One region of the Psychrobacillus sp. INOP01 genome, then DNA from elsewhere that is predicted to be linked to it. Evidence: predicted binding sites of a transcription regulator. Region 1 holds the regulator's gene; the other holds the start of a gene.
The links. Region 1 encodes CtsR, which represses protease genes until heat stress. Its sites were predicted from a motif close to ATGGTCAATAAAGGTCAAACA; they were not measured.
Positions count from the first base shown of each region.

Region 2: KD050_RS16345 (ATP-dependent Clp protease ATP-binding subunit) is a predicted target of CtsR. The motif match lies at 14,108-14,128, and genes of this name have one in related genera.

Region 1 covers NZ_CP073315.1:1,982,370-1,999,428, forward strand. Annotated here, with positions in the region: gene KD050_RS10080 (ATP-dependent Clp protease ATP-binding subunit) at 1-1,738, opposite strand, end outside; gene KD050_RS10085 (protein-arginine kinase McsB) at 1,735-2,829, opposite strand; gene KD050_RS10090 (UvrB/UvrC motif-containing protein) at 2,819-3,364, opposite strand; gene KD050_RS10095 (CtsR family transcriptional regulator) at 3,382-3,855, opposite strand; gene KD050_RS10100 (GNAT family N-acetyltransferase) at 4,014-4,478, opposite strand; gene rsgA (ribosome small subunit-dependent GTPase A) at 4,499-5,554, opposite strand; gene KD050_RS10110 (ABC transporter ATP-binding protein) at 6,136-7,095, opposite strand; gene KD050_RS10115 (C40 family peptidase) at 7,107-8,030, opposite strand; gene KD050_RS10120 (dipeptide epimerase) at 8,042-9,124, opposite strand; gene KD050_RS10125 (S66 peptidase family protein) at 9,137-10,060, opposite strand; gene KD050_RS10130 (peptide ABC transporter substrate-binding protein) at 10,186-11,844, opposite strand; gene KD050_RS10135 (ABC transporter ATP-binding protein) at 11,900-13,027, opposite strand; gene KD050_RS10140 (ABC transporter permease) at 13,033-13,980, opposite strand; gene KD050_RS10145 (ABC transporter permease) at 13,980-14,915, opposite strand; gene KD050_RS10150 (M55 family metallopeptidase) at 14,928-15,752, opposite strand; gene KD050_RS10155 (hypothetical protein) at 15,996-16,337, opposite strand; gene KD050_RS10160 (glycine betaine uptake BCCT transporter) at 16,582-17,059, shown strand, end outside.
Region 2 covers NZ_CP073315.1:3,338,621-3,355,679, reverse strand. Annotated here, with positions in the region: gene KD050_RS16400 (peptide ABC transporter substrate-binding protein) at 1-682, opposite strand, end outside; gene KD050_RS16395 (DUF3899 domain-containing protein) at 919-1,266, shown strand; T-box leader at 1,316-1,532, shown strand; gene trpS (tryptophan--tRNA ligase) at 1,585-2,577, shown strand; gene KD050_RS16385 (oligopeptide ABC transporter substrate-binding protein) at 2,818-4,668, opposite strand; gene KD050_RS16380 (ABC transporter permease) at 4,729-5,637, opposite strand; gene opp4B (oligopeptide ABC transporter permease) at 5,668-6,630, opposite strand; gene KD050_RS16370 (ABC transporter ATP-binding protein) at 6,632-7,579, opposite strand; gene KD050_RS16365 (ABC transporter ATP-binding protein) at 7,576-8,589, opposite strand; gene fabF (beta-ketoacyl-ACP synthase II) at 8,993-10,228, opposite strand; gene KD050_RS16355 (beta-ketoacyl-ACP synthase III) at 10,257-11,192, opposite strand; gene KD050_RS16350 (DUF2929 family protein) at 11,357-11,545, shown strand; gene KD050_RS16345 (ATP-dependent Clp protease ATP-binding subunit) at 11,949-14,084, opposite strand; gene KD050_RS16340 (Crp/Fnr family transcriptional regulator) at 14,270-14,965, shown strand; gene KD050_RS16335 (metal-sulfur cluster assembly factor) at 15,053-15,373, opposite strand; gene KD050_RS16330 (prolyl oligopeptidase family serine peptidase) at 15,576-16,334, opposite strand; gene KD050_RS16325 (Cof-type HAD-IIB family hydrolase) at 16,640-17,059, shown strand, end outside.

The sequences.
Region 1 (17,059 bases):
TGTACTCAGACATGTCTACTCGAATCATCGCATCCTCGTCTCCGAACATCACTTCTGCTAATGCACGAGCAAGCTCGGTTTTCCCTACACCGGTAGGTCCTAAGAAGATAAAGGAGCCAATAGGACGTTTTGGATCTTTAAGTCCCGCACGAGCACGACGAATAGCTCTTGAAATTGCGTCCACTGCTTCACTTTGACCAATAACTCTTTCGTGTAATTTATCTTCCAGTTTTAATAGCTTCTCAGATTCTGTTTGTGCCAGTTTAGAAACTGGTACTCCAGTCCACATAGACACAACCGCCGCTATATCTTCTATTGTTACTTCAGACTCTTCTTTTCCTTGCTTTTCTTTCCAATTGTTTTTCATTTTTTCTAGTTCATCTTTAAGCTTTTGTTCTTTATCACGGAATGATGCAGCTTTTTCAAATTCCTGACTTTGAACAGCAGCATTTTTCTCAGATCGGATAGCTTCTAGCTTTGCTTCTAATTCTTTCAAATTAGGAGGTGTTGTATACGAACGTAAACGTACTTTAGATCCTGCTTCATCTATTAAGTCGATCGCTTTATCCGGTAAGAAACGATCAGAAATATAACGATCTGACATTTTCACAGCAGCTTCTACAGCTGCATCCGTAATTTTCACACGATGATGTGCTTCATAACGATCACGTAAACCGTAAATAATTTGGATCGCTTCAGCTACTGAAGGTTCATCTACTTGAATTGGTTGGAAACGACGCTCTAATGCTGCATCTTTTTCAATATATTTTCTATACTCATCCAGCGTTGTCGCACCAATACATTGAATTTCTCCACGAGCAAGAGCGGGCTTCAAAATATTCGATGCATCGATAGCACCCTCTGCTCCACCAGCACCAATTAATGTGTGAAGTTCATCAATGAATAAGATAACATTACCTGCTTGGCGGATTTCATCCATCACTTTTTTCAAACGGTCTTCAAATTCCCCACGATATTTTGTACCAGCAACAACTGTACCCATATCTAGCGTCATCACACGTTTATCGCGTAGGATTTCCGGCACTTCATTTTGTACGATTTGCTGTGCAAGCCCTTCTGCAATAGCTGTTTTACCAACACCTGGCTCTCCAATTAGAACTGGGTTGTTTTTTGTACGACGAGCCAAGATTTCAATTACTCTTGTAATTTCTTTACTACGACCAATTACAGGGTCTAGTGTGCCTTCTCTTGCAATTTGCGTTAAGTCACGAGCTAGGCCATCTAGTGTTGGTGTACTAGCCGGAGCAGCTCCATTGTTTCCATTACCATGTGCTTGCTCTGTGCTTCCTAGTAATTGAAGTACTTGTTGACGAGCTTTGTTTAAACTAACTCCCGCATTATTTAGAACACGAGCTGCTACACCTTCTCCTTCACGGATAAGTGCAAGTAAAAGATGCTCAGTTCCAATGTATGAGTGACCTAATTTTCGTGACTCATCTACTGAAAGTTCAATTACCTTTTTCGCACGAGGTGTGTAGTTAACAATTGGTCCAACTTCTTCTTTACCTGCTCCTACTAGTTCCTCGATCCCTGCTTCGATTACTTTTAGGTCTACTTCTATTGCTTCTAATGCTTTAGCAGCTATTCCACTACCTTCTCGGATAAGACCAAGTAATATATGTTCTGTCCCTATGGACTCATGCTTTAAGCGAATAGCTTCTTCTTGTGCTAGTTGTAATACTTTTTGAGATCTTTGTGTAAAACGATTAAACATCATTCAGATTCCTCTCCTTTTGTTTTCTGTTTTTCTTCTTTTTGCAATCGTTCCCTTAACAGCTTCGCGCGAAACATATCCCGCTCGGAGGTGTTCAGTGAAGTTCCTGCATATTTTTGCAGAAATCCTGGTTGCATAAACACCATACATTCATTCAAGATAGACATATCAACATCTTCTATTAGTCCCATATCTATTCCTAATCGCACATCTGATAGGCACCTTGCCGCTTCATCTGTCGCCATAATACGAGCAAATGATAAAGTTCCTAAAGATCGATACAGTCGATCTTCTAGTGTATTGGCCGAATGCTTTAGAAGTGCATCTCGCGCTTCTCTTTCTTTTTGAATAATTTGTTCAGTAATACTTTGAAGATCGGCAAGTATGTCTTCTTCTGACTTACCAAGTGTGGTTTGGTTGGATACTTGATAAACATTACCGAGCGCTTCACTACCTTCTCCGTAAATTCCTCTTACTACCATTCCTAACCTTGAAATGATGGTAACAATTCTATTCATTTGTTTCGTCATCGTTAATGCGGGTAAATGCATCATTACAGATGCACGTAAACCAGTACCTGTATTGGTAGGACAACTTGTTAAATATCCAAACTGCTCGTCAAAAGCATAGGGTAATTCCTTATCTAATACACGATCTAACTCATCTGCCTGCGCATATGCTTCTTGGATTTGAAGCCCCGAAAAAAGGCATTGTATACGAATATGATCCTCTTCATTGACCATCACACTAACAGATTCATCATTTGATAATAAAACCGATCCGGTCATAGGTGAGTTAGCAAGCTTTGGACTGATTAAATGTTTTTCTACTAATACCTGGCGACTTAGTTCGGATACATCCTTTATATGGAAGGAAGAAAATTGCATATGCAGTTCGTCACTTGCGTCCAGTAAAGTGGCAGAAACAGATTGGTCAATTTTATGCGCCTCATCTTCTGTAAATGCTAAAGGAAAACGATAGCCATTCAGATTTCGAGCTAAACGTATTCTTGTACTCATAACAATATCCGAATGCTTTCCTTCCCCAGCCATCCAACTAGAAATTGAGTTGTCTAAAAAATGTTCAATTGACATCAGTTTGGTCACCTCCTGTAGAAAGTTGATTTTCCAAATCTCTGGCTTCATCTCTCAGCTTTGCGGCTTCCTCAAAACTTTCAGTGTCAATCGCATCTTTCATTTGAGAGCGAATCGCTTCTATACGTTTTTTTATAGCAATTTTTTCCCCTAGCGCACCTGGAGCCTTTCCAATATGCTTCGTATTTCCATTATGAAGTCTCTTAAATACATTAGGTAACTGTGGACGGAAACTGTTGTAGCAATTTGCGCAACCAAATTTCCCTTCGTCTAAAAACCGCTGAATTGACCAGCCACATTCATCGCATACTATCATGTTTTTTTGTTGTTTATGTTGCATTGGTTGTTGTTCTGTTTGACTAAACCAGTTCGATAATAGCTGATGTAGAGATAATGGGTCTTGTTTGTACTCTACATAAAACGGGTGGAGGCTATTTGCACAGACCTCACAATAATGTCTTTCAAAGTGTTCACCATTATGCACTTGGGTAACCGTTACTTTCGCTGGTCTTTGTTTACAATTTTCACAAATCACCTTTCAACACACCCCGTTCATTTTTCACTTTTTTCATATTTTAACGTTAATAACATGGCACATAATATACGTGATCGTAGTTCATCTCTTGCTGGTAGAGGAATGGCTAGAGTAGTTCGATTTAAAGCTGCTAAAATGAGTTTTGCTTCACGCTTAGAAATAACATCCTCGTCTATTAACCGAAAAACGATATCTTCCGTTACGGATTCAGAAGCCCCATTTTCTAGTGTTTGTATAATATGCTCTATTAAATCAGCCTTCGTATGAGCTCGAACGCGGAGGATTCGAATATATCCACCTCCACCTCGTTTACTTTCTACCAAGTATCCGCGATCTTGGGTAAATCGAGTATTGATTACATAATTTATTTGAGATGGGACGCACTGAAATTTTTCTGCAATTTCACTTCGCTTAATTTCAATTTGTTCCTTACTTCCTTCTTCTATAATAGCCTTCAAATAACCTTCAATTATGTCAGATATATTTTTCACCTTCTCACCTCTTCTCATAAACTGACTTTGACTAACTTTGACTATATTATAACTAGAATTTTTCGCATGTGCAATTGATACGATTTGCCCTTAAAAAGAAGAAAAAAACTACAAACAGTCGTTTGTAGTTTAGGATATATTAAAATGAATATTCTTATTCAATAAATCTTTTTTCCCTCGTATGTTAGTTGTGTTATATAGAAATCCGGTTCTATTTCAATATCCTCTAATTTCTTAAAATTATGTCTCTCATATAATGTGATTGCAGGTATATTTTTTGCACCAGTTGATACAACTACCTTTTTTTCGCTAGCTTTGACATTCAATAGATAAGTTAATAACTCCGATGCAATCCCTTTTCGAAAATGATTAGGATCTACTACAAGTCTACAAATATCAATTAGTTCATCTGTATCTTCATAAGAAATAAAACCCATCATTTTCGAGCCATCTAACTTCCCAAGAAATAGTTCTCTGGATTTCCTTATATCTTTTACAGTATCCAAAAGCTGTGGAATCCCATCAAACCCGATTAAATCAGCTTCTACTTTATATGCTGGTAATTGAATCGATAAAATGCTTTCCGCGACTTTTGCATCCTCGTTATTGACTAATTGAATCATCCTTTACCTCATATCTAAAATTAAATTTTCTTTTTATAATTATTTCGTTGAGATTTCGTAATTTGCTTCCATTTATTCGTTTCAGCTTTTTTAGCTACTGCATCATTTTTTCGATCGATATGTGCAAGTTCTCTCATTAGTTTTACATAGCTTTTATAGCGTTCTTGTTTAAGCGCACCCGTGTAAATAGCCTCTTGAATAGAACAGCCCGGCTCTTTTACATGCTGACAATCACGAAACCGGCACGCTAATGCAAGCTCTTCGATATCCTGAAAGCTAGCACTAACTCCATCACTCGTATCCCAAAGTTGAAACTCCCTCATACCAGGTGTATCGATTAATAAGCCACCTTCCGGTAACAGCGTTAGCTCTCTATGCGTGGTCGTATGACGTCCCTTACTATCATCTTCTCTTATATCATTTACAGTCATTACCTCTACGCCTGACAAGGCGTTAATCAAAGAAGATTTCCCAACTCCAGAAGATCCTAGAAGTGCGCCCGTTTTATGTGCTGCCAATAGATTTCCTAGACGATTAATACCCTCGCCTGTAACACTACTCACTGCAAATATGTCTACACCAAATGCAATAGCTTCCACTTCTTTTATATAATATTCTAGGTCATCACAGGCATCTTTTTTCGTTAACACCACAACAGGTGTCGCTCCTGAATCCCATGCAGCCAATAAATATCTCTCTAACCTACGGACATTGAAGTCATGATTGAGCGACATCACTAGAAATACATAATCAACGTTAACTGCAATCAGTTGAATCTCCGTCGTCAATCCCGCCATTTTCCTCGAGAACTGAGAGCTGCGAGGAAGCACTTCGTGAATGATTCCTTTTTCCTCGCCAGGCATTTGTTCAAGAACTACCCAGTCTCCAACTGCCGGAAATGCTTCCCTACCATGATCAAACTTAAATTTCCCAGAAAGTGAGCTTAGTAACTCCCCTTCGTTGGTCATGACTTTATATAAATTTTTATGTTCCAGTAGCACTCGACCCGCAATTCCATTACCCGCTATTTTTTCTTCCCAATTACTATTCCAACCATATTGTTCGATTAAATTCAATTTAACTTCCTCCTAATTTCCGTTTGAATAAAAGCACAAGCTGCACATTGATGGCAGCTATTGCTAGACAATAAAAAAACCATGACTGCACGAATCAGCAGTCATGGTTTCCCGGCCATTAGTAAAGAAGCATATATCTGGTTAGAGACATACAGAGTGGGACATCATGAACTTACTGATTCGTGGATACGTATATACATTTGCCATAATGCCTCACTCCTTTCTTTAAGTTATTTTCAGAATACTACAAGTATTAGCAATCCGTCAACATATAATTATGCAAGTTGCCATTTTGAATGTTGGTACTTTATAATACTGATGATTTTCGTTTCATGCGGACGCTTTACGCGGGCGAGGTCGAGGTCGAGCCTCCTCGGGACAGTATGATGCTAATTACAAATTGTCTACACACGTTTTGGAATTCTCAGCCTTCGTTTCTATGATTGCTCCCTGCGGGGTCAATAAAGCGAGTAGAAATCGACAAAAAAACCAGAAATAGAAGGCTTAAGTGCCTTTACACAAAATGAACAATCTTCTTTAAAAGTGATTTCTCCCTCAACAATATAATATAAAGAAGTCTATTAATTATAAAGATGACATGCCACAAAATGACCGGGCTCTTGCTCCTTCCAAGACGGTTTTTCTTCCGTACAAATGGACATAGCGTGTGCACATCTTGTACGAAACACACAACCAGAAGGTGGATTAATCGGGCTCGGTAGCTCTCCTTGCAATAGAATACGTTCCCGTGATTCCTCTATATCAGGGTCTGGAATTGGAATTGCTGATAACAAAGCCTTTGTATACGGGTGCAGTGGATCTTCATATAATTGGTTACTCGTGGTCAGTTCTACCATATGTCCCAGATACATGACCCCTATTCGGTCAGAGATATACTTGACCATCGACAAATCATGCGCAATAAACAAATAGGTAAGATTTTTTTCTTTTTGTAGCCGTTGGAGTAGCTTCACTACTTGCGCTTGAACCGACACATCTAAAGCAGAAATAGGCTCATCCGCTATGATAAACTCCGGATCTAATGCTAGTGCCCGAGCTATACCAATTCGTTGGCGTTGCCCTCCAGAAAATTCATGAGGATAGCGATTAGCATGGTCTCTGTTCAGTCCAACATCCTCTAGTAATTCATACACTCTTGCCTTTAACTCTTCCTTTTTATATAGTTTATGTATTTCCATCGGTTCTGCAATAATTTCAAACACAGTGGAACGGGGGTTTAAAGATGCATAAGGATCCTGGAAGATCATTTGCATCTTTTTCAAGTACCCTGTTCTTTCTTTGTCACTCATCTCATGCACATTTTTATCTTCAAACAGAACTTTTCCCTCTGTTCTATTGTACAATCCTAAAATAGTTCGACCTGCGGTGGATTTGCCACAACCTGATTCTCCTACTAAACCGAATGTTTCTCCTTTGATAATATCAAAACTTATCCCATCAACCGCCTTTAATGTCTCCCCATGTCCAATGTCAAAATGGCGTTTCAAATCTTGAACAGATAATAGAACTTTTTCCGTCATGTAAATCCCCCCTAAACGGCATATCTTCTAACTGCACAAATTTCCTTTTCTAGCTTAGATCCTGCTAGCACTAAAATTTCAACTGTTTTCCCAGTTGAATGCGAATGCAAAAGCTGTCCATTCCCATAATAAAACCCAACATGCCTAACAGGTCCAGTCCCTTCATCATTTGCAAAAAATAGTAAATCTCCCTTTTTCCAAAGAGAAGGATCTTGTATAGATATTCCTTCTCCCGTTTTTGCTTGGTCACTTGCATCTCTAGGAATTATATACCCACAAGCTTTCAACATATTGTACGAAAAACCCGAACAATCATAACCATATGGAGACATACCACCCCAAAGGTAAGGCAAGTCTAGATAATTTTCTCCTAAAGCAACTGCCTCTTCTGCAAATCTCTTTGGAAGCTGCTCCAAAGAAGGTGCAAATTGAGCATGTGTTTTCGATAATAACGCTTTACCATGCGGAGTATGAACGGTATAAAATACCTCATCCTCTGACATTATTGGTAGAATAGTATTAAAAGGTAAAACGAGTAACGGATTATGCTGTAAATCCCATAGCTGAGCTTTTGCAGACGAAACTCGAGCAATACCTTTAAAATCCACTTGCTCAGCCGGCTGTATTTGCGATAGCGGAATCCATCCTGGATAACCACGACTATCTTTTTTGGAGGGCTGCCAAATAGCAACAACTTTTGCCCATTCCCCTTCTATCGTCTCCACAAGCACTGGCTCTCCGTAAAGAATTTGCGTTTGCACACGGTTTTCATTACATAACGCTAGCCTTTCTTTGTATGGTAGTGCCTCAAGCCATTCCACCAATAACACAGGATTTGAGATCCCTGGGTCATCTATCTCTCTAGCAGAATTAGGTTCTGTCCAAATAGTTCCTACCTTTACAGCACAAACCCATTCTTTCGTTTCAACTGGCATTTTTTAGCCTCCTAATCCAAATTCACATGTACAATCCCTAATCCTGGTTCATTGGAAAACGTCATATTACTTTTTTCATAGATAACTCCACCGACTATTAAATCATTATCCAGCATCAAAGGTGCATCAAAATCGAAATATCGAATATTCGGCTGACTAGCAGCAAAATGAGCTGCAGCAGTAATGCCTAATTTCGTTTCAATCATACTGCCTACCATACATTCCACGCCATTCGCCTCTGCAAGTGTATTTATTTTTTGTGCGTGATAAATGCCCCCTGATTTCATTAGCTTTATATTGATCAAATCAGCAGCTCGCATTTTTAGAACTTGTTTAGCATCCTGTACAGAAAAAACACTTTCATCCGCCATAATTGGAGTATACGTATAATCGGTAACATACTTTAGCCCTTCTAGATCCCAAGAAGGCACTGGTTGCTCTACAAATTCGATGGATAGACCTGCATCCTCCATCAAACCGATTGCTTTTACCGCCTCTTTCGCGTTCCACCCTTGGTTAGCATCGAGTCTTAACTTTGGCGTCATTCCCACACGTTTTCGAATAGTACGAATACGTTCGATATCATCTTTTATTTCACCTATACCTACCTTGACCTTTAGAACTTCAAATCCATCCTTTATATACCGTTCCGCATCGTCCGCCATCTCGGTAGGGTCATTCACACTAACTGTAAAATCAGTTTCTAGCGTATCTCGATACCCTCCTAAAAACTGATATAAAGGAAGACCTGCATATTTAGCAAGTATGTCATGAATAGCCATGTCTACTGCAGCTTTAGCACTCGTATTTCTAACTAACGCTGTGTTTAGTTTCTGAAATACCTGCTCACTTTGTAAAATGTTCATACCAATTAACTGAGGAGCTATTATTTCGTTAATAGCGTATCGGATACTATCCATCGACTCTCCAGTAATAACATGTGTCGGTGGAGCCTCTCCATAACCGACTATTCCATCACTCATAGTAATAGTCACATACACCGAGTATGCCGTTGTCACTGTTCGTAAAGCAGTTTTAAAAGGTTTAGTCAGAGGAATCGCGACATCAAATGTTTCAATCGATTTTATATACAATCTTCTCTCCCCCTATTCCACTCCAGGTAAAATTGTTAGAGATAGGTTATTCGCATCCAATTCCGCTTCCATTCCAAGCGGAACTGCAAAATGAGGCTCGCAATGTCCTATTTTAAATCCTTTCACCGCAGGCTTACCTAATTTACCAATATAATGATCAAACACTTCGTCTAAAGACAAAGTAACCGGTCTTTTTTTAGGTTCTGCATCACTAAAATCTCCAATGACAAACCCAGCCGCTGCATCTAAAATACCAGCTTGGCGAAGTTGGTTAAGCATACCATCGACTTTGTAAGGCTCTTCCCCCACATCTTCTATAAAGAGAAGTTTTCCTTTTGTGTTTACCTCATATTTCGTGCCTACACCATTAGCTAGTAGTGATAAATTACCTCCTGTCAGCTCTCCTCTGATGACTCCGGGAGAAACTTGTGTCAAAGGAGAGATTGCTTCGGTATAATATAGCTCCATCGGATTAAACAACTGCTGAAACATTTTTTTGGATAGCTCGGAGAATGTATCCTTTCCCACATCCGAGGCTAACATTGGTCCATGAAAGGTAACGATATCGGAATATAGATTCATCCCTGTATGTAGAAAGGTAATATCGGAGTAACCCCAAAAAACTTTTGGATTCTCATGCATCAATTGAAAATCGACTTGATCTGTATAACGCGCAGAACCATAGCCTCCACCAGCACAAATAATTCCTGCGATATCCGGGTTAGCGAACATTTCATGTAAATCTTCTAAACGTTCCTCATCAGTACCAGCTAAATAACCATGTACATTATCTACACTTTTGCCTAGTTTATAAGACAAGCCAAGCTCCTCTAAAAAAGCAAAAGAACGCTTTAAGTTTTCTAAATTTGGTGGACTGGAAGGAGCAATAATTCCAATAGTATCTCCTTTTTGCAATCGTTTCGGACGAATTTTCATTTGTAATTTCTCCTTTATGATGAAAGCCTTGATAAACCAACTCACAGCAAATTTTAACATAGTTACTATGAAAGAAAAGGGCGGTACCAAAAGAGGCACCGCAGTCTTTCTATAATCGCTTGCTGCTATTCTTTGCTAGCCCATTTTAAATCCATATATCCAACTGGATGTCTTACGATTCCTGAGATTGTTGGTTTTTCAAGTGTTACTTGGTTGTAATAGTGAACTGGGAAAATAGGCATTTCATCCATTAATAACGCGTCTGCTTGGATAAGCATTTCCCAACGTTTAGCTTCGTCTGTTTCCTTTTTGATATCGGCAATTAGTTTATCAAATTCTGCATTTGACCAAGTCGTACGGTTCATAGAGGAACCTGTGATGAAGCTTTCTAATGCATTCACTGGATCTGCATAGTCAAATAAGAAGGAAGAACGAGACAATTGGTATTTAAACTCTTTTTGCTCGGTCGCAAATACACTTGCCTCTACGTTTTGTAGCGTTACATCTACTCCTAATACTTCTTTAAATTTACTTTGCAATGCTTCTGCTATTTTCTTATGAGTATCACTTGTAGAATAAGTTAATGTTACTTCAGGTAACTCTGTGTACCCCTCTTCTGCCATACCTTCTGCTAAAAGTGTTTTTGCTTTTTCTGCATCAAAACCTATAAGCTTACCTGCTGTTTCTCTGAATTCTTTACCATCTGGTCCTACAAATCCGTAAGGAATAAAGCCTTCTGCTGGTTTTTCACCATTTTTCGTTACAAACTCTACGATTTCTTGTTGATCAACCGCTAAACCAAAAGCCTGACGGATTTTTTTATTTGTGAAAGGCTCCTGGGAAACATTGAAACGGTAGAAATACAATCCCGCTTGGTCTTCATTTTTAAGCTCTGGGTCATTCAGTAACTGATCAGCCAACTCCGCTGGTACACCCGATACATCTAAATCCCCTGTTTCGTACATTTGGTATTCAGTATTGGAATCGTCTACCATAGCCCATTCTACTTTATCGAGCTTTACAGTATCCGCATCCCAATAATTTTCATTTTTTGCAAATGTAAAGCTTACATCATGCTCCCATGCTGTTAACTTGAACGGGCCATTCCCTACGAATGTATCTGCTTCTGTAAACCAAGTTGCATTCTCTGTCGCAACTTTCTCATTGACTGGGAAGAAACTTGGGTTTGTAATGATATTTAGGAATGCTTCTGTTGGAGCATTCAACTTCACTTCGAATACTTTTTCTTCCAATGCTTTAATAGCAACGTCCTCAGCTGCGCCTTCCCCACTATTATAGGCTTCAGCTCCATCAATGAAATACGCTAAAAATGCTGCAGGAGAAGCTGTTTCCGGATTTAACATATGCAACCATCCATAAACGAAATCACTTGCTAACACAGGCTCTCCATTAGACCATTTTGCATCGTCGCGAATTGTAAATGTATACGTTAGACCATCTTCTGTTACATCAATTTTTTCAGCTGTTGCAGGTTCTGCCACATGGTCCTTTGAAAGACGTACAAGTCCTTCCATTAGATTATTTAATGCATTCCAAGAAACCGCATCAAATCCTACAGATGGATCAAATGATGTTGGTTCATTTCCATTATTTAATTTGAGTACTTTTTCTGTTTCAGTTTCAGTTTCTACTACCGTTTCCTTCTCTTCCCCTTCGTTACCTGTATTAGTTTCCGGTGTTTCACCCGCATCTTTCGTGGCTGTACAAGCACTTAACACAAGGACAAATAACGCTACTACAAATAATGATAGCCATTTCTTCATCTTAGTTCCCCCTTTGTAATATATATGTGAATGCACTTACGCGCGCTCATCCTATTCAAGATAACTCTTGTAATAATTTTGCACGTTCGTCTTGAAGCCAGCAGTCAACCGCATGTGATTCAGATATTGTTGTCGTAAAAGGATATACATGATCGCATACTTCCATCGCATAAGGACATCTCGCAGTGAAAGGGCACCCTTTCGGTGGCGAAAACAAATCTGGTGGTGTTCCTTCAATTGGTTGTAGCTCTTCCTCGACCAAATCCAGACGAGGAACTGAATTCAAAAGCCCTTTCGTATATGGATGCTCTGGTGTGTAAAATATCGCACGCTTGTCTCCAATTTCCACTATTTTTCCGGCATACATTACGGCTATTCGATCAGCTATTTTTGCAACAACTCCTAAATCATGAGTAATTAAAATAATCGAAATATCCGTTTTCTGTTGAATCTCCTCAAAAAGCTCCAAAATTTGTGCTTGGATCGTTACATCCAGTGCCGTTGTCGGTTCATCCGCGATTAATAGCTCGGGTTCACAAATGAGCGCAATTGCAATCACGATTCGTTGACGCATTCCTCCAGAAAATTGGTGTGGAAATTGCTTTAAACGCTCTGTTGGATTGGGTATTCCTACTAGTTCCAACATTTCTATCGCTTTCCTCTTTGCTTCCTGTTTACTTACTTTTTTATGCGTTCGAAGTCCTTCCGTTAACTGCTCCCCGATCGTGAGCGTTGGGTTTAGTGCTGTCATTGGGTCTTGGAAAATCATGGATATATCAACTCCTTGAATTTTCCGCAGTTGGGGCTTCGACATACCTGTCAACTCTTTCCCTTTAAAAAGGACACGGCCATTCTTAATAATTCCAGCAGGCTGTGGTATTAAACCCATAATGGCATTAGAAGTAACGCTTTTCCCACACCCTGATTCACCTACTATTGCAAGTGTTTCCCCTTGATGAAGATCGAAACTAACACCTCTAACTGCTTCAACCTCTCCACCATACGTTCGAAAAGAAACTTGAAGATTATTCACCTGAAGTACTTTTACATCTGACCTAACCTTCTTTGTTTTCCTTCTATTCCTTTGCACTCCAGAGGTACCCACCCGAAGAGATGATTTATCTACTTCATCAACTCGCTCTTTTATTTGTTCCTTTGTAAGATCTAACTGATGTTCATTCATCCAATCTACCTCCTAAGCTTCGGATCTAGCGCATCCTGCAGTCCATCCCCTAGCACATTAAAGGCAAACATTGTTAAAGAAATAAACAATGCAGGGAAGAATAAACGCCACCAATGACCGGATAAAATAACAGGAAGCGCATCATTTGCCATTACACCCCAACTCGCAAATGGGGCTGCAATCCCTAAGCCTAAAAAACTTAGAAATGCTTCTGCAAAAATAGCACTCGGAACTGTAAGTGTCATCTGAACTATAATCGGCCCCATCGTATTTGGTAATAAATTTTTCCGGATAATTCTAGAGCTCTTGGCACCAAACGATTTGGATGCTGTTACGAACTCATAGTTTTTTATTTGTAATACCTGTCCCCGAACAATTCGTGCCATCCCTACCCATCCAGTGACTGTTAGAGCTACTATGATGGTAGTTAAACTTGCGCCCATGATAACCATCAATAAAATAACAACTAACAAATGGGGTAATCCATAAAGTACTTCTACTATACGCATCATGATGGAATCCGTACGACCACCTTTATAACCACTAATACCGCCGTAAATAATGCCAATGAAGAAATCAATAAGTGCTGCCATAACTCCAACAAATATGGAAATACGGGCACCATACCAGGTTCTTGTAAATACATCTCTTCCTGCCTCATCGGTACCAAACCAATGAGCAGCGGATGGAGACTGGTTTTGGCTGGGATAATCAGTAGCTGTAACCGAATATGGTGAAAAAATAGGACCAAATATAGCAAAAAGCATCAATAAAATAAGAAAGATTAATCCGCCCATCGCCAATTTATTTTTCCGTAATCGACGCCAAGCATCCTTCCAATAGGATAGTGAGGGTCTAACAACTGTTTCTGCACTACCATGTTCTTTCAGAAGGGGTCGAAACCATTCGTCTTTTACATGCTGTGGGGGCACTACGTCTTGTGGATTTGTCATTAAGCATCCCCCTCTTTGCGGTGTAATTTTATACGTGGGTCCAGTAATCCGTAAACAATATCTACAACGAATAGCATGAACACCAAAAATGCACTATAAAACACAGTTGTTCCCATAATTACTGGGTAATCTCGATTATTAATACTTTCCACAAAATATTTGCCCATTCCAGGAATAGCAAAAATACGCTCGATTACAAATGTTCCTGTTAGTATACCAGCAAGCATTGTTCCCAGAATGGTCACTACAGGCATGAGTGCATTTCTTAATGCATGTCGGACAATTATCCTTACCGGTGATAACCCCTTTGCACGAGCCATTTTAATATAATCCTGTGTTAGCACCTCTAACATACTAGATCTAGTTAAACGAGCAATGATAGCTGTAGGTCCCGTTGCAAGGGCTATTATCGGCAATATCATATGTAACGGACTAGACCAGGTTGCCGCTGGTAGCAAGTCCCAGGTCACAGCAAGCTGTTGAATAAGTAATGTTGCAAGTACGAAGTTAGGAACAGATATACCAACTACCGCAAATGCCATGGCAAAGTAATCTACCAGACCATTATGCCGAAGTGCAGCAATCGTACCTAGTATGATTCCTGATAACAAAGCTACTAAAATAGTAATCATCCCAAGTTCAAAGGAAATTGGGAATCCCCGTGCCAACAATTCATTTACGGATTCATTAGGCTTCTTAATCGATGGTCCAAAGTCAAAAGTGACAATCGATTTTAAATAACTTAAATATTGAATGTGAAGGGGTTCATCTAATTTATAAAACTTTTCTAAGTTTGCCTGAATAGTAGGATTAGTCGTTCGCTCTCCTTCAAATGGAGAACCTGGTATTAAGTGCATCAATACGAAAGTCAATGTAGCGATGATTAGAATCGTTGCAATCATCATGATAAAACGCTTCATAATATACTTCGCCATTCAAAATCCCCCCTAACAGAACTTAGCTTGTAACGCTAATTCCACCATAACAAGCATTGCTCGATACGCCTCTAATATATCTTTCGCATTAAACTTAACCGTTGTTGTCCCTTCTATAATTTCACAACCTGGCATTAAAGCCGCCCACTCCGCTTGACCGTAGTTAACAAATTCAATTCGTAATACCGGGTTTTCAGGTGGAGTTAGAGGCTTTATTTGATCTCGTTTTTCTATAGCCTCCACTACTTTTTCTCTAAGCAAAGCCTGTGACTTTAAAGGATGTAACGTCTTTACAGCTGATCGAGAAATAGACTCTTTCACAACTGCAGTCACCACACCAGGTATAAGGGTCTGCGCTTCTCTACACGCACCATCGTCTCCTGCCACCATAATAACGGGTACGCCATAATGTCCTGCTACATAAGCATTTAATCCTAGTTCTCCAATAACCACATCATTTATGTACATATTACGAACTCCAAAAATCATCGAATGACTCATAACACCCGGTTGTCCAGCTCTTGAATGATAACCAGCAAACACTGCCCCTAAATACGTTTCGTCTAGTGCATGCACCATTGAATAGGGCTTAAAATCTCCTGTAATTAAGGAAGCATCTGGATGTAATTCTTCTACTAGGAGATTATTCATCTTAGAATGACTATCATTGACTAATACTTCTTTTATACCTTTTGATAAAGCACCCTCTACAATGGCATTTGCTTCTTGGGTCATTATACGTCTCGCCCGTTCGTAATTATGCTTATTAGACTCTACAAACGTGTAATCTGGTAATCCTGTTATCCCTTCCATATCAACCGATAAAAAAAGCTTCATATTATTCCCCCATGTCCTTCTATTTTTCTTTTACAAACCGAAATAATTATAAACTCTATCAAAATATACTGAAAATTACAATATATCAAAATACATAGATACTATTTTATGTGAGATTTTTTTATTAAGAAAATCTAAGGCTTTTGGTAAAACTAGATAAGATAAAAAAGCAAATGCACTTTTTAAGTAAAAGGCATTTGCTCGTGTTTTCTATATAACACAGAAAACTACAATATCGATGAATTATCTATTCTGACCTGGGAAGAACTGTTGCTGTCCGTATTGTTGTTGTCCAAATGGCTGACCAAATGATTGTTGTGGAAACATTCCTTGTTGCATTGGAAATGCTTGTTGGCTTCCAGGTGCCATTACATTTTGATTAGTCACTGTATAAAAGTGCTGAGGGACGTTTACGATATGCTCTCTATTCACATTTACAATTGGATGGATAACAGGCTGCATTCTTGGTAAGAATGAATCACGCACTCGGTATTGCGGGGGACAAACAACTGGTTGCGCAGCTGGTTGATGCCACTGCGTTTGGTGACAGGAATTACAGGAACAGGGTTGACGATGTTGATTCATTGTTAATTCACCTCCTTCTTGCACTACTATTAGTAAATGCAAGCGCACAGGAAGCAAACTAGACAAACATCACCATTAAAAAAAAATAATAAAAATAGCTTTCGAAGCTTTCATTAAGAAATGGAAGTTTCAATATCGACTAAAATGGAAATACTTAAAGGAACTAAGGATAAGTGTATTGGTTGATTCAATAATATTTTATTAGTATAGTTAACGGTTTAACTTTAAATATGTAGGGGGAAACATGAAAAAATTATCAAAGGTATTTTATATTACAATGGGTTTAATAGTTTTAGCAGTCGGATACGGGGCTTTAGCACCCGAAAGTTTTGAAGCTATTACCACAACTATTAAAACTTTTGTTGCTTCGTCATTTGGCTGGTACTACATGTTGCTTATGACGTTTATGTTAGCATTAAGCATTTTCTTCATAGTTAGTCCATATGGGAAAATCCGACTTGGAAAAGATTCAGATCGTCCACAGTTTTCAACTGTTACTTGGATTGCTATGCTATTTTCTGCTGGAATGGGAATTGGGCTTGTCTTTTATGGGGCAGCTGAACCATTATCACATTATGCCATCGATCCTGCGACAGCAGAGCCAAATACTAGTGCAGCTTTTAAAGAATCACTTCGTCAAGCTTTCTTCCACTGGGGGTTCCATGTTTGGGCTATGTATGGGGTTGTTGCGCTATCTCTTGCATTCTTCCAATTTCGCAAGG
Region 2 (17,059 bases), 1.4 Mb from region 1:
CTTCAGAATTTTTCGCGTAGTTTTCACCTTGCGCTGTAACGAATTCTTCTTTTTGTGGTAAGAATGTTCCAAATGACATAAGTGATAAGAAGTAAGGAATTGGTTTTTCAAGCGTTACTTCTAATGTTTTTTCGTCAAGCGCTTTAACACCTAACTCAGTGTATTCAGCTTCACCATTAGAAATTGCAGTTGCATTTTTGATAACGCCAGACATCATGTATGGACCGTATTCAGATGCAGTATCTGGGTTCATAGCACGTTTCCAAGCATATTCAAAGTCATTTGCAGTTACTGGAGTACCATCTGACCAGTTTGAGTCACGTAAAGTGAATGTATAAACTAATCCATCTTCAGAAACTGTTGGTTCACCATCAGAAAGTGCTGGAACAGCAATATTTTCTTGACTCAAACGGTATAAACCTTCGTTTACGTTGTTAAGTAGATCAAAACCAACTGCATCAGTTACTAGAGCTGAGTCCATTGTTGGAATTTCTGCAGTCATGATCAAGTTAAGAACTTGGTCTTCATCAGCAGCTACTTCTTCTGTTTCTTCTGTTGTACCTTCTTTTTCGTCTGTGTCTGTAGTTGTATCTTTTGCTTTATCGTCGCCACCACAAGCAGCCAGGAATAAAGTAACAACTAACAGTAGGCTTAAAAGCCATACAAGCTTGCTATTCTTCAAAATAATAACCTCCTTAAATATTCAGAAAAATTCATTACAATAATTATTATACATTTTCTTTTAGACTTGTACAGGCTTTTTTTAAATATTTTTACAATAGTGTAACAAAATCATTACATTGTCCTAACAATTGTGAATGTTTGGAAAAGAAATTGTTTATTTTTGTTAAATTAAATAATCAATTTTTTGCATATTTTCTGAGTCTATTTTATAATTTCAATTGATAGAGGTGAAATATGAAAAAAAGAATGATGTACTTTTTTGGTTGTCAGGTAGTTATTTTTATACTTATGCTTTTAGTTTATAAAAATATTCAACTCGTTCCTTACATAAACATGTCCTTTTTTGTCGGTGGAACAATTACGTTTGTCGGTTTAATGACTTATGTTGTTTCAGGTGGTTTTTTTGACTTTTTTACTGAAAGTACACGTAAAGTATTTACGCCCAAACATATGAAAAAAGAGGCAGAACAGATGCGATTACCGTCTCAAATATTTTCTTTTCCACATAAGCCGATTATTGCATTAGGTCTCTCTTGTTTATTTTGTATGTGTATCGCTTTGTTCATCTATTATAGTTACTAGGAACGCTTGATTTTTGCATTCCTTCTATATATAATAATCAAAACTAAATAATTGAGCTTTGAAGAAGAAAAGTACATTTACTATCGTATGTTAAGAGAGTCTGTGGTCGCTGGAAACAGATCATACTGTAAATGGAATGGGCTTCTGAGCAGTATATGTGAAAGTGAAGTAGCATATACCGTCCCCTTCACGTTACGAAAGTAGAGTGGCTAATTATTTTTAGCAAGCTGGGTGGTACCACGGATTTAACATCATTCGTCCCTTTTATAGGGATGCATGATGTTTTTTTATTTTCAATAGGAAAAGGAGATACGAAAAATGAAGAAAATTTTTTCAGGCGTACAACCAACAGGTATTATCACCCTAGGGAATTACATCGGTGCCTTCAGACAATTCACTGCATTACAAAATGATTTTGACTGCGTGTTTTGTATTGTAGACCAACATGCAATTACAATTGCGCAGGACCCAAAAGAATTGAGCGATCATATACGTTCCTTAGCAGCATTATATATTGCCGTAGGTATTGATCCTAAGAAATCTACATTATTTATACAATCTGAAGTTCCTGCACATGCACAAGCTGGATGGATTATGCAATGTATATCGTATATCGGTGAATTAGAAAGAATGACTCAATTCAAGGATAAGTCTTCTGGTAAAGACGCTGTTTCTGCTGCACTGCTAACATATCCTCCCCTAATGGCTGCAGATATACTTTTATATCAAACTGATATCGTACCGGTTGGTGATGATCAAACTCAGCATGTAGAACTGACACGTGACTTAGCCGAGAGATTCAACAAACGCTACGGCGAGGTATTCACAATTCCTGAAATCCAATTACCTAAAAATGGTGCTCGTATTAAATCACTACAAGACCCACTGAAGAAAATGAGTAAGTCAGATCCAAATCAAAAAGCTACGATACGTCTTTTGGATAGTCCAAAAGAAATTGAAAAGAAAATTAAAAGCTCTGTAACAGATTCAGAAGGTATCGTCGCTTTCGATCCTGCAAATAAACCCGGAGTTTCCAATCTATTAACAATCGAATCCGCATTAACCGACGTTTCAATTCCTATACTTGTACAAAAGTATGAAGGAAAAGGATATGGAGACTTCAAAGCTTCCGTAGCAAGGGTTATAATCGATCATCTTACACCTATTCAAGAAAGATATGAGCAGCTGTTAAACTCTTCAGAACTAGATGAAATTCTAGATTTAGGAGCAGTGAAAGCACAGGCTCTGGCAAATGATACATTGACTAAGATGGAAGCCGCAATGGGCCTCGGAAGAAGACAATCGCGGTAATAGATAGTAAGGACACACATAAGAGTACAAAGTCGGTCGACTCCATCATATACATGAGTACCGATCTCCATGAGTATCCGAGCGATAAAAAATTCAAATAAAGTACTAAGTGGGAGCAGCTAATTACTGCTATTCCATAACTGATTAAAAATATTAATAATCTTATTAGTATCACATCCTTATAAGACCATATGAAAAACCGCTCCTAAACTTTCGTTTAAGAGCGGTTTTTTTAAAATATTATTTTACTGGAGTATCTCCTGTTAATTCAATGTCGATATAATCGAAATCTGTTTCATAACCGAAATCATAGTTTTTCACACGGTCATTAACCGGGAACAACTCGTAACGGAATTGCATTGGAATTACAGCAGAAACATCTTGCATATATTCTTGCCATTCACGGAACTTCTGAGAACGGAAATCTCCATCAATAGCTTCTGGAGAATCGATTGCAGTTAATAAAGCTTCTAGTTCTTCAGATGTGTAACGGCTGAAGTTATAAACTGCTGTTTTAGAGTATAATCCCGCTGGAGATGGGTTTGTACCTGTACCCCATGCGCCCATAAAGATATCAATTTCTGGATCATCCGCTTGTACTTTATCGTAGAATGTGTTGAATTCGATTAGACGACCTGTAGCTAATTGTACATCTAAACCAACTTCATTCCAGTTTTGTAAATAGTAAGAGATTACTTGTTCTTGTGTTTCATCACCAGACATTGCAGCTAATTTAATTGTAAGTTTTTCCCCTTTTGGATTTTCACGTAATCCATCGCCATCTGTATCTTTATAGCCAGCATCGTCTAGAAGTTTCATAGCTTTTTCAGGATCATAGTTATATCCTTCGATAGAAGCATCATGGAACGATTTAAATACTGGTGGGATTAACGAGTTAGCACGTTCACGTAAATCGAAGTAGAATACTTCATTAACTTGCTCGATGTCTAAAGCATACCCCATTGCTTGACGTAAAATTTTGTCACCCATTTTTGCTTCTGCTTCATTTGTAATTGCAAGACTTGCATCATAGTCATATTTACCAAGCTTGAATCCTACATAAGAGTAGTACAATTCTTGACGACCAAGAAGTGTAATATTTTCAAGATCTTTTACATTTTCGTATGCGCTCGTTGGGAATGATAGAGCCATATCGTACTCACCAGTTTCTAATGCTTTAGCAGCTGATGCACTTGGAACAGTTTTAATAAGTACGCCATCAAGTTTCGATTGACCTTTCCAGTAGTTCTCATTGCGTACAAATTGTACAGACTCACCTGGAACGATTTTGTCGAATTTGAAAGCCCCTAAAGTAACTGGGTTTTTACGAACTGCATCATTTTCAAGTAATTCAGCTACAGGAATATCTTTCACGATATGACTTGGCTCTGCATAATACCAAAGTCCATCTCCACCTGAATAAATTGCTGGTGAAACTTTGTTAAATGAAATTTCTAAAGTAGTTTCATCCACTTTTTTCAAGCCTGAAATTGTATCTGCTTTTCCATCATGGTATTCTACAGCACCAACGATATTTTGGAAGTCAGCATCATAGCGAACTCCAGCATAATCTGGATGACCAATAATTAGGTAAGGTTGGATTAAGTCCTCAATTTTAAGAGGTTCTCCATCTGACCATTTTACCCCTTCTTGAATTTTAATAGTAGCTTTGTTGTTATCGCTATCAACTTCTAATGAAGCAATACCTCCATCGGAAATTAGGAAATCTCCATCAGTTTTAAATAATACATTGCTTGAAAAATTCATAATTTCAGCGTCATAAGCATCTTCATATAGTGTATAAGAGAAAATACCTTGGAATGGAGAATCGTTAACTAATGCTACTTGTAAAGTTCCACCGTCAATAACTTCTCCTTCATTATCAAGTACTACTGGGAATAACTCATCTGAAGCAGGTTGTTCAGCCTCTTCCTCTGTACCTTCTTCTTCTGCACCTTCTTCTTCTGCACCTTCTTCTGTTTTGTCCGGCTCATCGGCAGGTTTTGCAGTTTCATCATCTGAATTACAAGCGGCAAGAACTAACATAAGTGTTAACAGCAATGCCATTAGAGCTAAAAGCTTTTTATTCATTCTTTTTCCTCCTTTTTATCTCTTTTTATATATCAAACGCTCATGCGTCTAATAACAGTTTTAACCAAGTCGTTGACGTGCATCTGCAGATCGTCGAATGGCCTGACCAACATAATTAATCCCAAGCATAAGTAATAGAATTAATAATGATGCTGGCAACCAGTTCCACCATGCGTTTTCCATAATGAACGGATCGTTCGCATAACTTACAAGTGTTCCTAAACTTGGTGTAGAAGGTGGTAAACCAAAACCAAGATAGGATAGTCCGGTTTCAAGTCCTACATTCCCTGCAAAGTTCAAGGTCATTTCTACTATCAATATAGAACTTAAATTTGGCATCATTTCTTTGAAAATAATGATAAAATTTCTTGTACCTAATGTTTTCGAAGCACTAATGTAATCTCTTCTACTTTCAGAAAGGGCCTTGCTTCGAATAATTCTCGCCGTACCAACCCAGAGAAACACACTCATTATTAAAACGAATATCGGAATATTATATTTAGGAACAATAGTTACAAATACAATAATGATCATCAAAGATGGAATAGTAATGAAGAAATCAATAATGCGCATGAAGATATTATCAATCCATCCTCCAAAATAACCTGTCACTAAACCAATTACTACACCGATAAAACCAGTTATAAGTGTAACTGCAATTGCAATTGATAGTGAGTTTCGTGCACCTACTATTAATTGTCCAAGGATATCACGTCCACCTTTATCTGCTCCTAACCAGAATTTTTCTCCTGGTTCTGCTAGCTTGTCTCGTAAGCTTATTCGCATCAATTGTGTTTGGTCGATTTGCCATGCCCATATATATATGCCACTAATAACAATAATTAACGATATAAGCGAGAACATAGCTAATTTATCTTTCATAAACTCCCGCGCAATTACTTGAAAACCTGTCGGCGGAGAGCTTGCTTTCATTTCTTTTGTTAGTTCAATAGTTTCAGTATTTTTCATTATTTGGACTCTCCTTATCCATTATTTTTGTTAGTCAATCCTAATTCGAGGGTCAACAATGCTCATGATGATATCGGATAATAGACTTCCTAATAATGTTAAGAATCCAAAAAGCATAACAAGTGCTGTAATTACACTATAATCACGCCCGTTTATAGCCTGAATGAACAATTGTCCCATACCAGGATATCCAAAAATGGTTTCAATAAAAATAGATCCACTTAAAAGTCCTGTTATCGTGAAACCTAAAAATGCTGCAATCGGTAACAATGAGTTACGGAATATATGACGAGAGTATACTTTATTGATCGGAATACCCTTACTTTTCGCGGTACGTACATAATCCATCGACTTAGAATCGATAATTTCCGTACGTAAATACTGAATTATTCCAGTAGTCGCAAGCAAAGCATACGTAATCGCTGGTAATAAGATATGATAAAACTTACTCCAGAGGTAACCAGCTGTTCCTGAGTCGTATTTAATATCTACCGTCCCACTAGTCGGGAACCAACCTAGTTCGTAGCCGAAGAAAAACAGATTGATCAGTCCTAATACAAATGTTGGTATGGCATATACAATAAAGCTATAGAACACAATCGATTTATCTAAGAAGGAATCATGGAATCTACCAGACAATACTCCTAATGGGATTGCGATTAAATATAATAAAAAGACACTTAATAACGATAACCATAATGTATTCAACGCACGGTCCCCGATTAAATTCGATACTGGTACATTAAATGTGTAACTGCGTCCAAAATCTCCTTGAAAGGCATTTCCAATCCAGTTCACATATTGTATGTACCAAGGATCATAAAAACCTGCCTTAATACGTAACTCTTCTACTCTAGCAGGATCTGTTTCTGGAGTAATTAGTCCCGTAAAAGGGTCACCTGGCATAAACTTCGCCATAATGAATATCAAAAGACTAAGTACAAATAATTGTGGAATCATAACAAGAACACGTCTAACAATTGTTTTCCACATATTACATGCCCCCTTTGTTTTGAGCACTTGTTGCTACTTGATGTGATTCGGAAATAGTTTGTAAATCATATACTCTTCCATTTTCATCATAATAATTATGGTGATTCGTTAAATAATCTACTTCTACCGCTCTTCGAATTTTCTTTCGCTCTTCGCGGTCTGTTGGATTTACTTCTGGAATTGCTGAAAGTAATCTCTTTGTATATATATGTTGAGGATTCGTATAGATGTCTTTCCGACTACCGGACTCTACAAAACGCCCCTTGTACATAATCGAGATATTATCACACATATGTTTAACTACTCCAAGATCATGGGAAATAAATAAGTAACTTAAGCCAAACTCATCTTGGATATCTTTCAGGAAATTAAGAACCTGTGCTTGAACCGATAAATCGAGTGCCGATACTGGTTCATCTGCAATGATTAGTTTAGGATTACTAGCAATCGCTCTCGCAATACCGATACGCTGTTTTTGTCCACCGGAAAATTCATGTGGATATTTAAATCTTGCTTCCTCGCTCATGCCTACAATCGCTAGTAATTCATTAATTCTTTTTCTTTCTTCACCAGGAGAAAGTTTTAAGAAGTTCCTAATAGGCTCTGCGATGATATCCTGCACTCGTTTACGAGGGTTCAAACTTGAATGTGCATCTTGGAAAATCATTTGGATGTCACGATTATAAGCCGAATTTCGACCTCTAACTTTGTTAGTAACATTCTCACCTTCATAAATAATGCTTCCAGATGTAATTTTTTCTAATCCGATAATAGATTTTCCTGTTGTGGATTTTCCACAACCTGATTCACCTACTAATCCGTAAGCTTTACCTTTTTCAAATTCTAGATTTATACCATCTACAGCGTGAACATTGTCCACTACTGTATTGAAAAATCCTCCACGTATTGGGTAATGCACTTTTAAGTCATTAATTTGCATGAAACTCATAGGGAATTACCTCCTTTTTCACTTTCAAAGTGAAAATGTTGCCAGCAAGTACATCTAACTAGATGACCTGGAGATACTTCATGCAATGTTGGATTTTCCTCATGTGCCTCAGATGGAATCCATGAAATACGATCTGCGAATCTACATCCTACTCTAGGTAATTTCACTAACGATGGGACCATCCCTTGTATTACTTGGAGTTTTTCATTTTCACTATTCATTTGAGGTATAGAATTTAGTAGAGAACGTGTGTATGGATGTCTAGGGTTTGCAAACAACTCTTCCACAGGAGCCTCTTCAATAATTTGACCAGCATACATAACCGCTACACGGTCAGCTGTTTCGGCTACTACACCTAAGTCATGTGTGATTAATACGATACCTGCTCCAGTTTCTTTTTGAAGTTCTTTTAGCAAATCAAGAATCTGAGCTTGAATAGTTACATCTAGTGCAGTTGTTGGTTCATCGGCAATAATAATATTCGGTTTACAAGAAATGGCAATCGCAATAATAACGCGTTGTCTCATCCCACCTGAAAGCTGATGTGGAAACTGTCTAGAAATTCGCTCTGGGTTAGGTATTCCGACTTGTTTTAACAGTTCTAAAACACGGGTACCTCGTTCTTGTTTTGTCATTTTAGTATGATATAGAAGACCTTCTTCAATCTGCTCACCAATTCTCATTAACGGGTTTAAAGCTGATAATGGATCTTGGAAAATCATTCCTATTTCTTCCCCACGAACATTATTTAACTTTTCCTCTTCCAATAGTGCAAGGTTTTGCCCTTTATAAAGAATTTCTCCTTGAACTCTTGTTTTGTTATGATCGTATAATCCGATAATAGAAGTTGCTAAAGTAGATTTTCCACAGCCCGACTCACCAACAACTGCAAGTATTTCATTTTTATTCAAGGTTACGGATACACCATCAACCGCATCATAATATGTATCTTTTATGCGAAAACCTGTATGTAAGTCGTTTATCGTTAAAAGCTGATCTAAGTTGTTCACATTATTACCCCTTTCGGCCATCGCTCGCTTAAACTATTAATTTAGAATGATACTAGCTTATTAAATATTTATATTTTTCTGTTTATTGTTACCTTATTGTTAAAGTCTATTACAGTTCTGTTACAATCGCAATAATATTTTTTCATTATTTGATTAATTTACTCTTTTTCAAAAATTGGGATATGTTACAAAACTAGTAATATCAAGACATTATAAGCACTTTTAATAGTAAGAAATATTTTTTTGAAATATTAATCATCCGTCAAATTTCAACAAATAATATCAATAAAGTGTCATTCTATCCTCTAAAACACTAGTGTTTCAACACTTTAAAGCATTAAAATTTTTAGTATAAAAAAAGCATTTCCAAGTTTTAACTTGGAAATGCTTAATCAGAAAAGCTTTATATTTTTTTGAATAAAATACTTGCATTATGTCCACCAAAACCTAATGAATTACTCATAGCGAATTCGATATCTGCTTGTCTTGCAGCATTCGGCACATAATCCAAATCACATTCTGGATCTGGTGTCTCTAAATTCATCGTCGGCGGTAAGATACCCTCTTTTAATGCTAATACGGTGAAGATTGCTTCAACTCCACCTGCAGCTCCTAAAAGATGACCCGTCATTGACTTTGTAGAACTCATAGCAAGTTTATATGCATGTTCTCCAAAGACAGTTTTCACAGCCATTGTTTCAAAATGATCATTATATGGTGTGCTTGTTCCATGCGCATTAATATAATCGACTTGCTCAGGTGAAATTGTGGCATCATCTAGCGCTTGTTTCATCGCACGCGCGGCACCTTCTCCACCTGGAGCTGGAGCAGTAATATGATGCGCATCACCTGTGGAACCATATCCGATAATTTCGGCATATATTTTTGCTCCACGTGCTACAGCATGTTCATACTCCTCCAAAATAATAATCCCTGCACCTTCTCCAATGACAAATCCATCACGATTCGCATCGAATGGGCGAGAAGCTTTTTCAGGATCTGTATTTAACGTAAGGGCAGTATTTGATACAAATCCTGCTACAGACATATGAGTAATTGGAGACTCTGCTCCTCCTGTAATCATTACGTCTGCATCTCCACGTTCAATTACCTTAAATGCATCTCCAATAGAGTTTGTTCCAGAAGCACAAGCTGTTACCGAACATGAATTTATAGCCTTGGCACCAAAATGAATAGATACTTGCCCTGCTGCCATATCTGGAATCATCATCGGAACAAAAAATGGGCTTACTCGGCGTGCGCCTTTTTCTAAAAAGACACGGAATTGTGCCTCATACGTCTCCATACCACCTATACCAGAACCAATCCACACTCCAGTACGGAGGCCCACTTCTTCTGTAATTGTAAGATCTGCATCTTCCACAGCCATGATAGAAGCAGCTAATGCATAATGGGTAAAGCGATCCATTTTACGTGCTTCTTTTCTTTCAATATACTTTTCAATATCAAAATCTTTTACTTCAGCTGCAACCTTAGCTGCAAACTGTGATGCATCTAGTCTTGTCAGCATACCTACACCAGATTTACCTTCTTTTATTCCCGACCATGTTGTTTCGATATCATTTCCTAGTGGTGTAACAGCACCTAAGCCTGTTACTACTACTCTACGTTTTGTCATGAATTATTCATCCTTCCAAATTGTACGTTTATTTTCCCCATTTTAATGCAATTGCACCCCATGTTAAACCTCCACCAAAACCAACCATTACAATGGTATCATCGTCTTTTACTTTGCCATTTTTCACTTCTTCATTTAAAGAGAGAGGTATGGAAGCAGAGGATGTATTACCATACTTATGAATGGTTTTAGACATTTTCTCAATAGGTAACCCTAGTCTTTCTCTTGATGATTCCATTATACGGATATTAGCTTGATGTGGAATTAGCATATCAATTTCTTCTTTATTTAATCCAGCTTTTTCTATTACATTTACCGCAGATTCACCCATTTGTCTTACAGCAAATTTAAAAACCTCTCTTCCGTTCATATGAAGATGCGGACCTTCTTGCGATAAATGCTTACCACCACTACCATCTGCACCAAGCTCGAAGGATAAAATTCCCCGTCCTGCAGAAACTTCACTTACTACTGCAGCACCAGCACCATCACCAAATAAAACTGCAGTGTTTCTATCTTCCCAATTAGTAATTTTAGATAGTTTTTCTACTCCCACTACAAGGACGTGAGAGTATGTATTGGCTTCAACAAATTGCTTCGCTGTTACTAGACCATATATAAATCCTGCACATGCTGCCGATAAATCCATTGCAGCCGCATTTGTTGCACCAAGTTGTTCTTGGAGCATTGTTGAAACACTTGGAAATGGGCGGTCTGGAGTTACTGTTGCTACAATTATCAAGCCAATTTGATCTGCAGTAATTCCTGCATCTTTTATTGCTTCTTTTGCGGCTTTCACAGCCATATGAGATGTATTTTCTTCTGGTCCTGCAATCCTACGTTCTTCTATACCAGTCATCGTTCTTATCCATTCGTCAGATGTATCCATTCTTTTTTCAAGGTCTTCATTTGTCAAAATATGTTCAGGTGCATATGTACCTAAACCAATTATTCCTGCATTCATGAATGTTCCTCTTTTCTTATAATCTATTATTAGTACCTGGTATTAATAATAACGAATATATGTATATTTTTCAACAACAGAGTTTGTTTTACCAAATATTCTTTTGTAATATGCTATGCTATGGTATGATACATATATAAAATTAGCGCACGAGGTGAAATTACATGCAATATATAATGACGGTATTTTGGTCAGTACTTTTAGTTTCTATGTTAAATTACGTAGTAAGCTCCGTTCAAAACGTTGAGTTTGTATTCATGGATGGTATCTTCATGTCCATTCCAGTTGCAATTTTAGTTCTGATCATCGCTGCAATCATTCCTGATGAACCAGTAGCTAAAGCACATCACTAAAAAACAGCCTTCCAACTGGGAGGCTGTTTTTATGTCCCTGATATTCTTCGGGATTTTGCTAGGCTAGTCTCTTGCGCGAGAGCGATTACAGGCTATCCGAGAGAAAATCGCACATATACAAGAGACATCGACTGCTATACGAGAGAGCTTGCCTTGTACGAGAGTGATTACTGGCTATCCGAGAGAGAATCGCACATATACAAGAGGCATCCACGGCTATACGAGATAGCTCGCCTTGTACGAGAGTGATTACTGGCTATCCGAGAGAGAATCGCACATATACGAGAGGCATCCACCGCTATACGAGAGAGCTTGCTGTTCTGATTGAACTCTTTAAAAAAAGCCATAGATAAACCACGGATTCTATGTGGTTTATCTATGGTTAAATTTTCACTAAACTTTATTAACTTTCACTTAAGATTTTTAGTTCATTCTCTTCCATTTTAGCCACTACCTTGCTGCCTGGTAGAACGGTGCCGCCGATTAGAAGTTTCGCCACTGCTGTTTCTAAATAGCGTTGGATATAACGTTTCAATGGTCTTGCACCAAATGCAGCATCTGTACCTTCCTCAACAATCCACTGGACTACCGACTCATCCACTTGTAAATCAATTTCTTGTTCAGTTAATCGTTTTTGAAGCTGTTTCACGTATTTTTCTGTAATCTTAACAAAGTGTTCCGTTGTCAATGAGTGGAACATAATGATGTCATCTAAGCGATTCAACAATTCCGGTTTAAAATGTTCATGTAATGCACTCAGGACAAGGCTTTCTTCTTGTTCAGTTACTTCCCCCGTTGTATTCGCTAAATATCCCGAGCCAATATTTGAAGTCAAAATAACAATCGTATTTGTGAAGTTCACGATTCTACCTTGACTGTCTGTAATACGCCCATCATCCATCAATTGCAATAAAATATTTGCTACATCTGGGTGTGCCTTTTCTATTTCATCTAACAACACAACTGAATATGGATTTCTTCGAACTGCCTCCGTTAACTGACCACCTTCTTCATACCCAATATATCCCGGAGGTGCACCGACTAAACGAGACACACTATGCTTTTCCATATATTCAGACATATCGATACGAATAAAATGCTCCTCAGAATCAAATAAATTTGCCGCTAAAGATTTAGCTAGCTCTGTTTTCCCTACACCGGTTGGTCCTAAAAATAAGAAAGAACCAATTGGTTTATTTGGATCTTTAATACCTGCTCTTGCACGCCAAACAGCTTCTGTAACTAACTGGACAGCTTGATCTTGTCCAACTACACGCTCTCCTAATGTTTCTTTTAAGCGTAAAAGTTTTTCTCTTTCACCTTCGACCAGTTTAGTTACAGGAATGCCAGTCCATCTTGATACGATGGAGGCAATTTCTTCTGCTGTTACTTCTTCACGTAATAGACGAGTTTCTGGATCTTCAATTACTTGGTTTTCATACACTTGGAGTTCCTTTTCTAATGTTGGAATTTTCCCGTGTCGAAGTTCAGCTGCTTTGTTTAAGTCATATTGATTTTCAGCTTCTTCTAATTCTCGACGATAGCGATCCAATACTTCCCGTTTTTGCTGTATTACTTGAATGGCCTCTTTTTCTTGTTGCCATTTATTTCGCATTTCACTAGTTGAAGCCTCTAATTCTTTCAAATCTTTACGCAGCTGCTCTAGTCTTTTTTGACTTGCAGCATCTTTTTCTTTCATTAATGCTTGTTCTTCAATTTGAAGCTGCATCATTTTTCTTGTAACTTCATCGAGTTCTTGTGGCATTGAATCGATCTCTGTTCGAATCATCGCACATGCCTCATCAACTAAATCGATTGCTTTGTCTGGCAAAAATCGTTCTGTGATATATCGATTAGAAAGCTCAGCAGCTGCAACGATTGCTCGGTCATGAATTCTCACACCGTGATGTAGCTCAAAGCGTTCTTTGAGGCCACGTAAAATAGATACAGTATCTTCAATAGAAGGTTCTCTCACCATTACTTGTTGAAAGCGTCTTTCAAGAGCTGGATCTTTCTCGATATACATACGATATTCATCAAGTGTTGTTGCTCCAATACAATGCAGCTCACCCCGTGCTAGCATTGGTTTAAGCATATTTCCAGCATCCATTGCACCGTCAGATTTTCCAGCTCCAACTATCGTGTGAATTTCATCGATAAACAAAATAATTTGTCCTTCACTATCTTTCACTTGCTTTAAAACCGCTTGAAGACGTTCTTCAAATTCCCCACGATATTTTGCACCAGCGATTAAGGAGCTCATATCCAGTTCAAAAATTTCCTTCTCCTTTAATCCTTCTGGTACATCCTTACGTACAATACGCTGCGCCAGCCCTTCAACTATGGCAGTCTTCCCTACCCCTGGCTCTCCTATCAGTACTGGATTATTTTTCGTTTTTCTTGAAAGAATACGTATAACATCCCTAATTTCCTGATCACGTCCAATAACAGGATCCATTTTCCCTTCTTTCACTGCAGTTACTAAGTTTCTACCGTACGTTTCTAAAGGACTTTTTTCATCTTGTTGCTTCATTTGCATATGCAAACCTCTCCTTATGAAATAGTTTGACCTTTTTTGACTAATATAAGTATACGACCTTCCTAATAACTTTGTAAAGAAATATGACTATTGATTTTCACTAAACAAATCATTTAAATATGCTATTATAAAAGAAAGTGCGCACATGAAAAACGAATGTGAATGACGGAAAGGAAGTAATAATTATGAATGAACAAAGTTCCAATTCACAAGGTATACATGCACTGTTTGAACAATTTGGAGCTAGCTTAAAAGTAGATAAGGATCGCCCTGTTTTCTTAGAAGGTGAAAGTGCAGAAGACGTCTACCTCATCAAGACAGGTACCGTTCGTATTAGTAAGGATACAGAAAGCGGCAAAATATTGACTTTACGAATTACGGGAAATGATTCATTTATAGGAGAAACATCTATTTTTTGCGAAACTGTTTATCATTCTGTCTCAGCTAATGCAATAGAACCTACTCAATTATTAGTATTACCACGTGCAACGTTGGAAAAGTATTTATCAGATTGTTCGTCTCTCATGATGGAATGGATTCAAGTTATGCAAATGCATAATTTGAAAAACGAGACTCGCTTTAGAGATTTACTGCTTCACGGTAAAAAAGGAGCGTTATTGTCCACATTGATACGATTAACTAATACTTACGGGGTAAAACAGGAGGATGGCAGTATTCTCATTGATTATGCTATGACCAATCAGGAACTGGCCAACTTCTGTGCAACCAGTAGAGAGGTCGTAAACCGAATTCTAAATGATCTAAAGAAAAAAGATGTACTTTCGTTAGATAAAGGAATGATTACGATTCATGATTTACATTTTTTACGCACTGAAGTAGAGTGTGATGATTGTCCACTGCATATTTGTCGGATTGACTAGTATGAATGGAACTCAATTTTAAATTTCACCATAATAAAAAGTCGAACCTTTTACGGATTCGACTTTTTATTCTTTCGTATATTGCTATTATCTTACTCCCAGTGCTATTTTAGCGTAGCGAGACATATTATCTTTTGACCATGGTGGATTGAAGACAATATTTACATCTGTATCTTTTACTTCAGGTAGTTCACCAAGTGCTGTTTTTACTTGATCAACAATCTGTGGACCCATTGGACAACCCATAGATGTTAATGTCATCGTAACTTTTGCGATATCTTCATCTGCTAATTGTACATCATATACTAAACCTAAATTGACAATATCAATACCTAATTCAGGGTCGATAACGTTCTCAAGAGCGGCCATCATACTATCCTTCATATCTTGTTCTGCATCTTGACTCATTTTGAAAACCTCCTCTATTTTATCCCGGTTAAACAGGCTGTAATACCCCCACCTCAACTTTTTAAGAGAAAATCAAGAAGAATAGGTGGGGATAAACAGCCTGTAAATCCCCGATTGGTTCAACTAACCATCATCGGGGATGAAGAAAATCCCCACTGATGGAAGTTTCACTTTATATCTCAATCATATCAAACTCGTCAGTTTATGCCAAACTGTTTGCAAGCCACTGCATAGAAGCCAGCAATCCTTTTCTTGATACTGCATGTCCTGCTGATTTTTCATTCATCAGGACTATATTCTGTTTATCATATTGTTTTCTTAGAGAAGCTATGAATTGCGCAGTTGGTTCATATGGTACTACAGGATCCTTTTCTCCATGCCAGAAAAATAATGGTGTTTCAATAAGATTATCTGGATGATTTGATGCGTCAAATTTGGATAGGGTGTCGAACATATTTTTTCTCTCATCTGCGTTCAATGGTACTTTGAATCCTTTTTGCTCTACGGAAGCAATTTGTGCTTTTGCAAGCTCTACATAACCAGGCGTTCCCATCATAATAGCAGCAGCATCAATCCAAGGATATGCCGTTAAACAACCTAAAGTAGTTATCCCACCCATAGAAGTTCCGGCTATACCAACTTTTTGACCGTTGAAATAGCCACGTTTGTCTAATTCATGTTTAATCTGTCCAACTTCTTCAATTGAAGTTAAAACAATTTCCCAAAAGCGTAAACTTATTTCCACTTCATCTAATTTTTCATCTCGTTCTCCATGTAAATGTGCATCTGGTAAAATGACGCGGCATCCTTGTTGAACAAGCTGATATGCGTAATGTAAGTTATGCTCTTTCGCACTTTCAAATCCGTGTAAAAAGATGACAATTGGAGAATCCTTTTTTATTTCTTCTTTATAGATATGTAGTAACGGAATGTTTCCCCATGCCTCATTAGTGACTATCATTGATATCCCGCCTTTCTTCTTTTATTATTCTACCAAAGTAATTTCATGAGTACAAAGAGACTGACCTACCATGCATTAACGAGCAGGCCGATTAAAATCGAAATGTCCTGTGGCTACATCGATACTAGTATGTCCTGTACGTCGTAAGACTACGGCATTGCCGCAGAACGAGGAGTTTTTTGCCAAAGTTTTATTTTCAATCAGTGAGTGCAAGATAACCCATTGATTGAAGTTTCACTTTTTACATTTTGACGTTATTCATTGAAAACGATACACTTTAAAGTAAGATAGAAGGGAGTTTTTTTATGAAACCACATTTAATCGTGTTAGATTTAGATGGGACTTTATTGACCGATGAAAAAGTAATTTCAACAAAAACTAAACATATACTTCAACAAGCAAAAAATGATGGACATCAAGTTATGATTGCGACTGGTAGACCTTATAGATCTAGTGAAATGTATTATAAAGAGCTTGGTTTGAGTACACCAATTGTTAACTTCAACGGGGCATTTGTTCATCATCCTGGAAGTTCTTCTTGGAAAACTGTACATACACCGATAGATTTAAAGGTTGTTAAACAAGTAGTAGAGGCTGTAGAAAGTTATTCCATCAAAAATATGCTCGCTGAGGTACTAGATGATGTGTATTTACATTATCACGATGAAAAAATACTTTCTGCGTTTTCACTAGGGAACCCGCAAGTAACAACTGGAGATTTACGA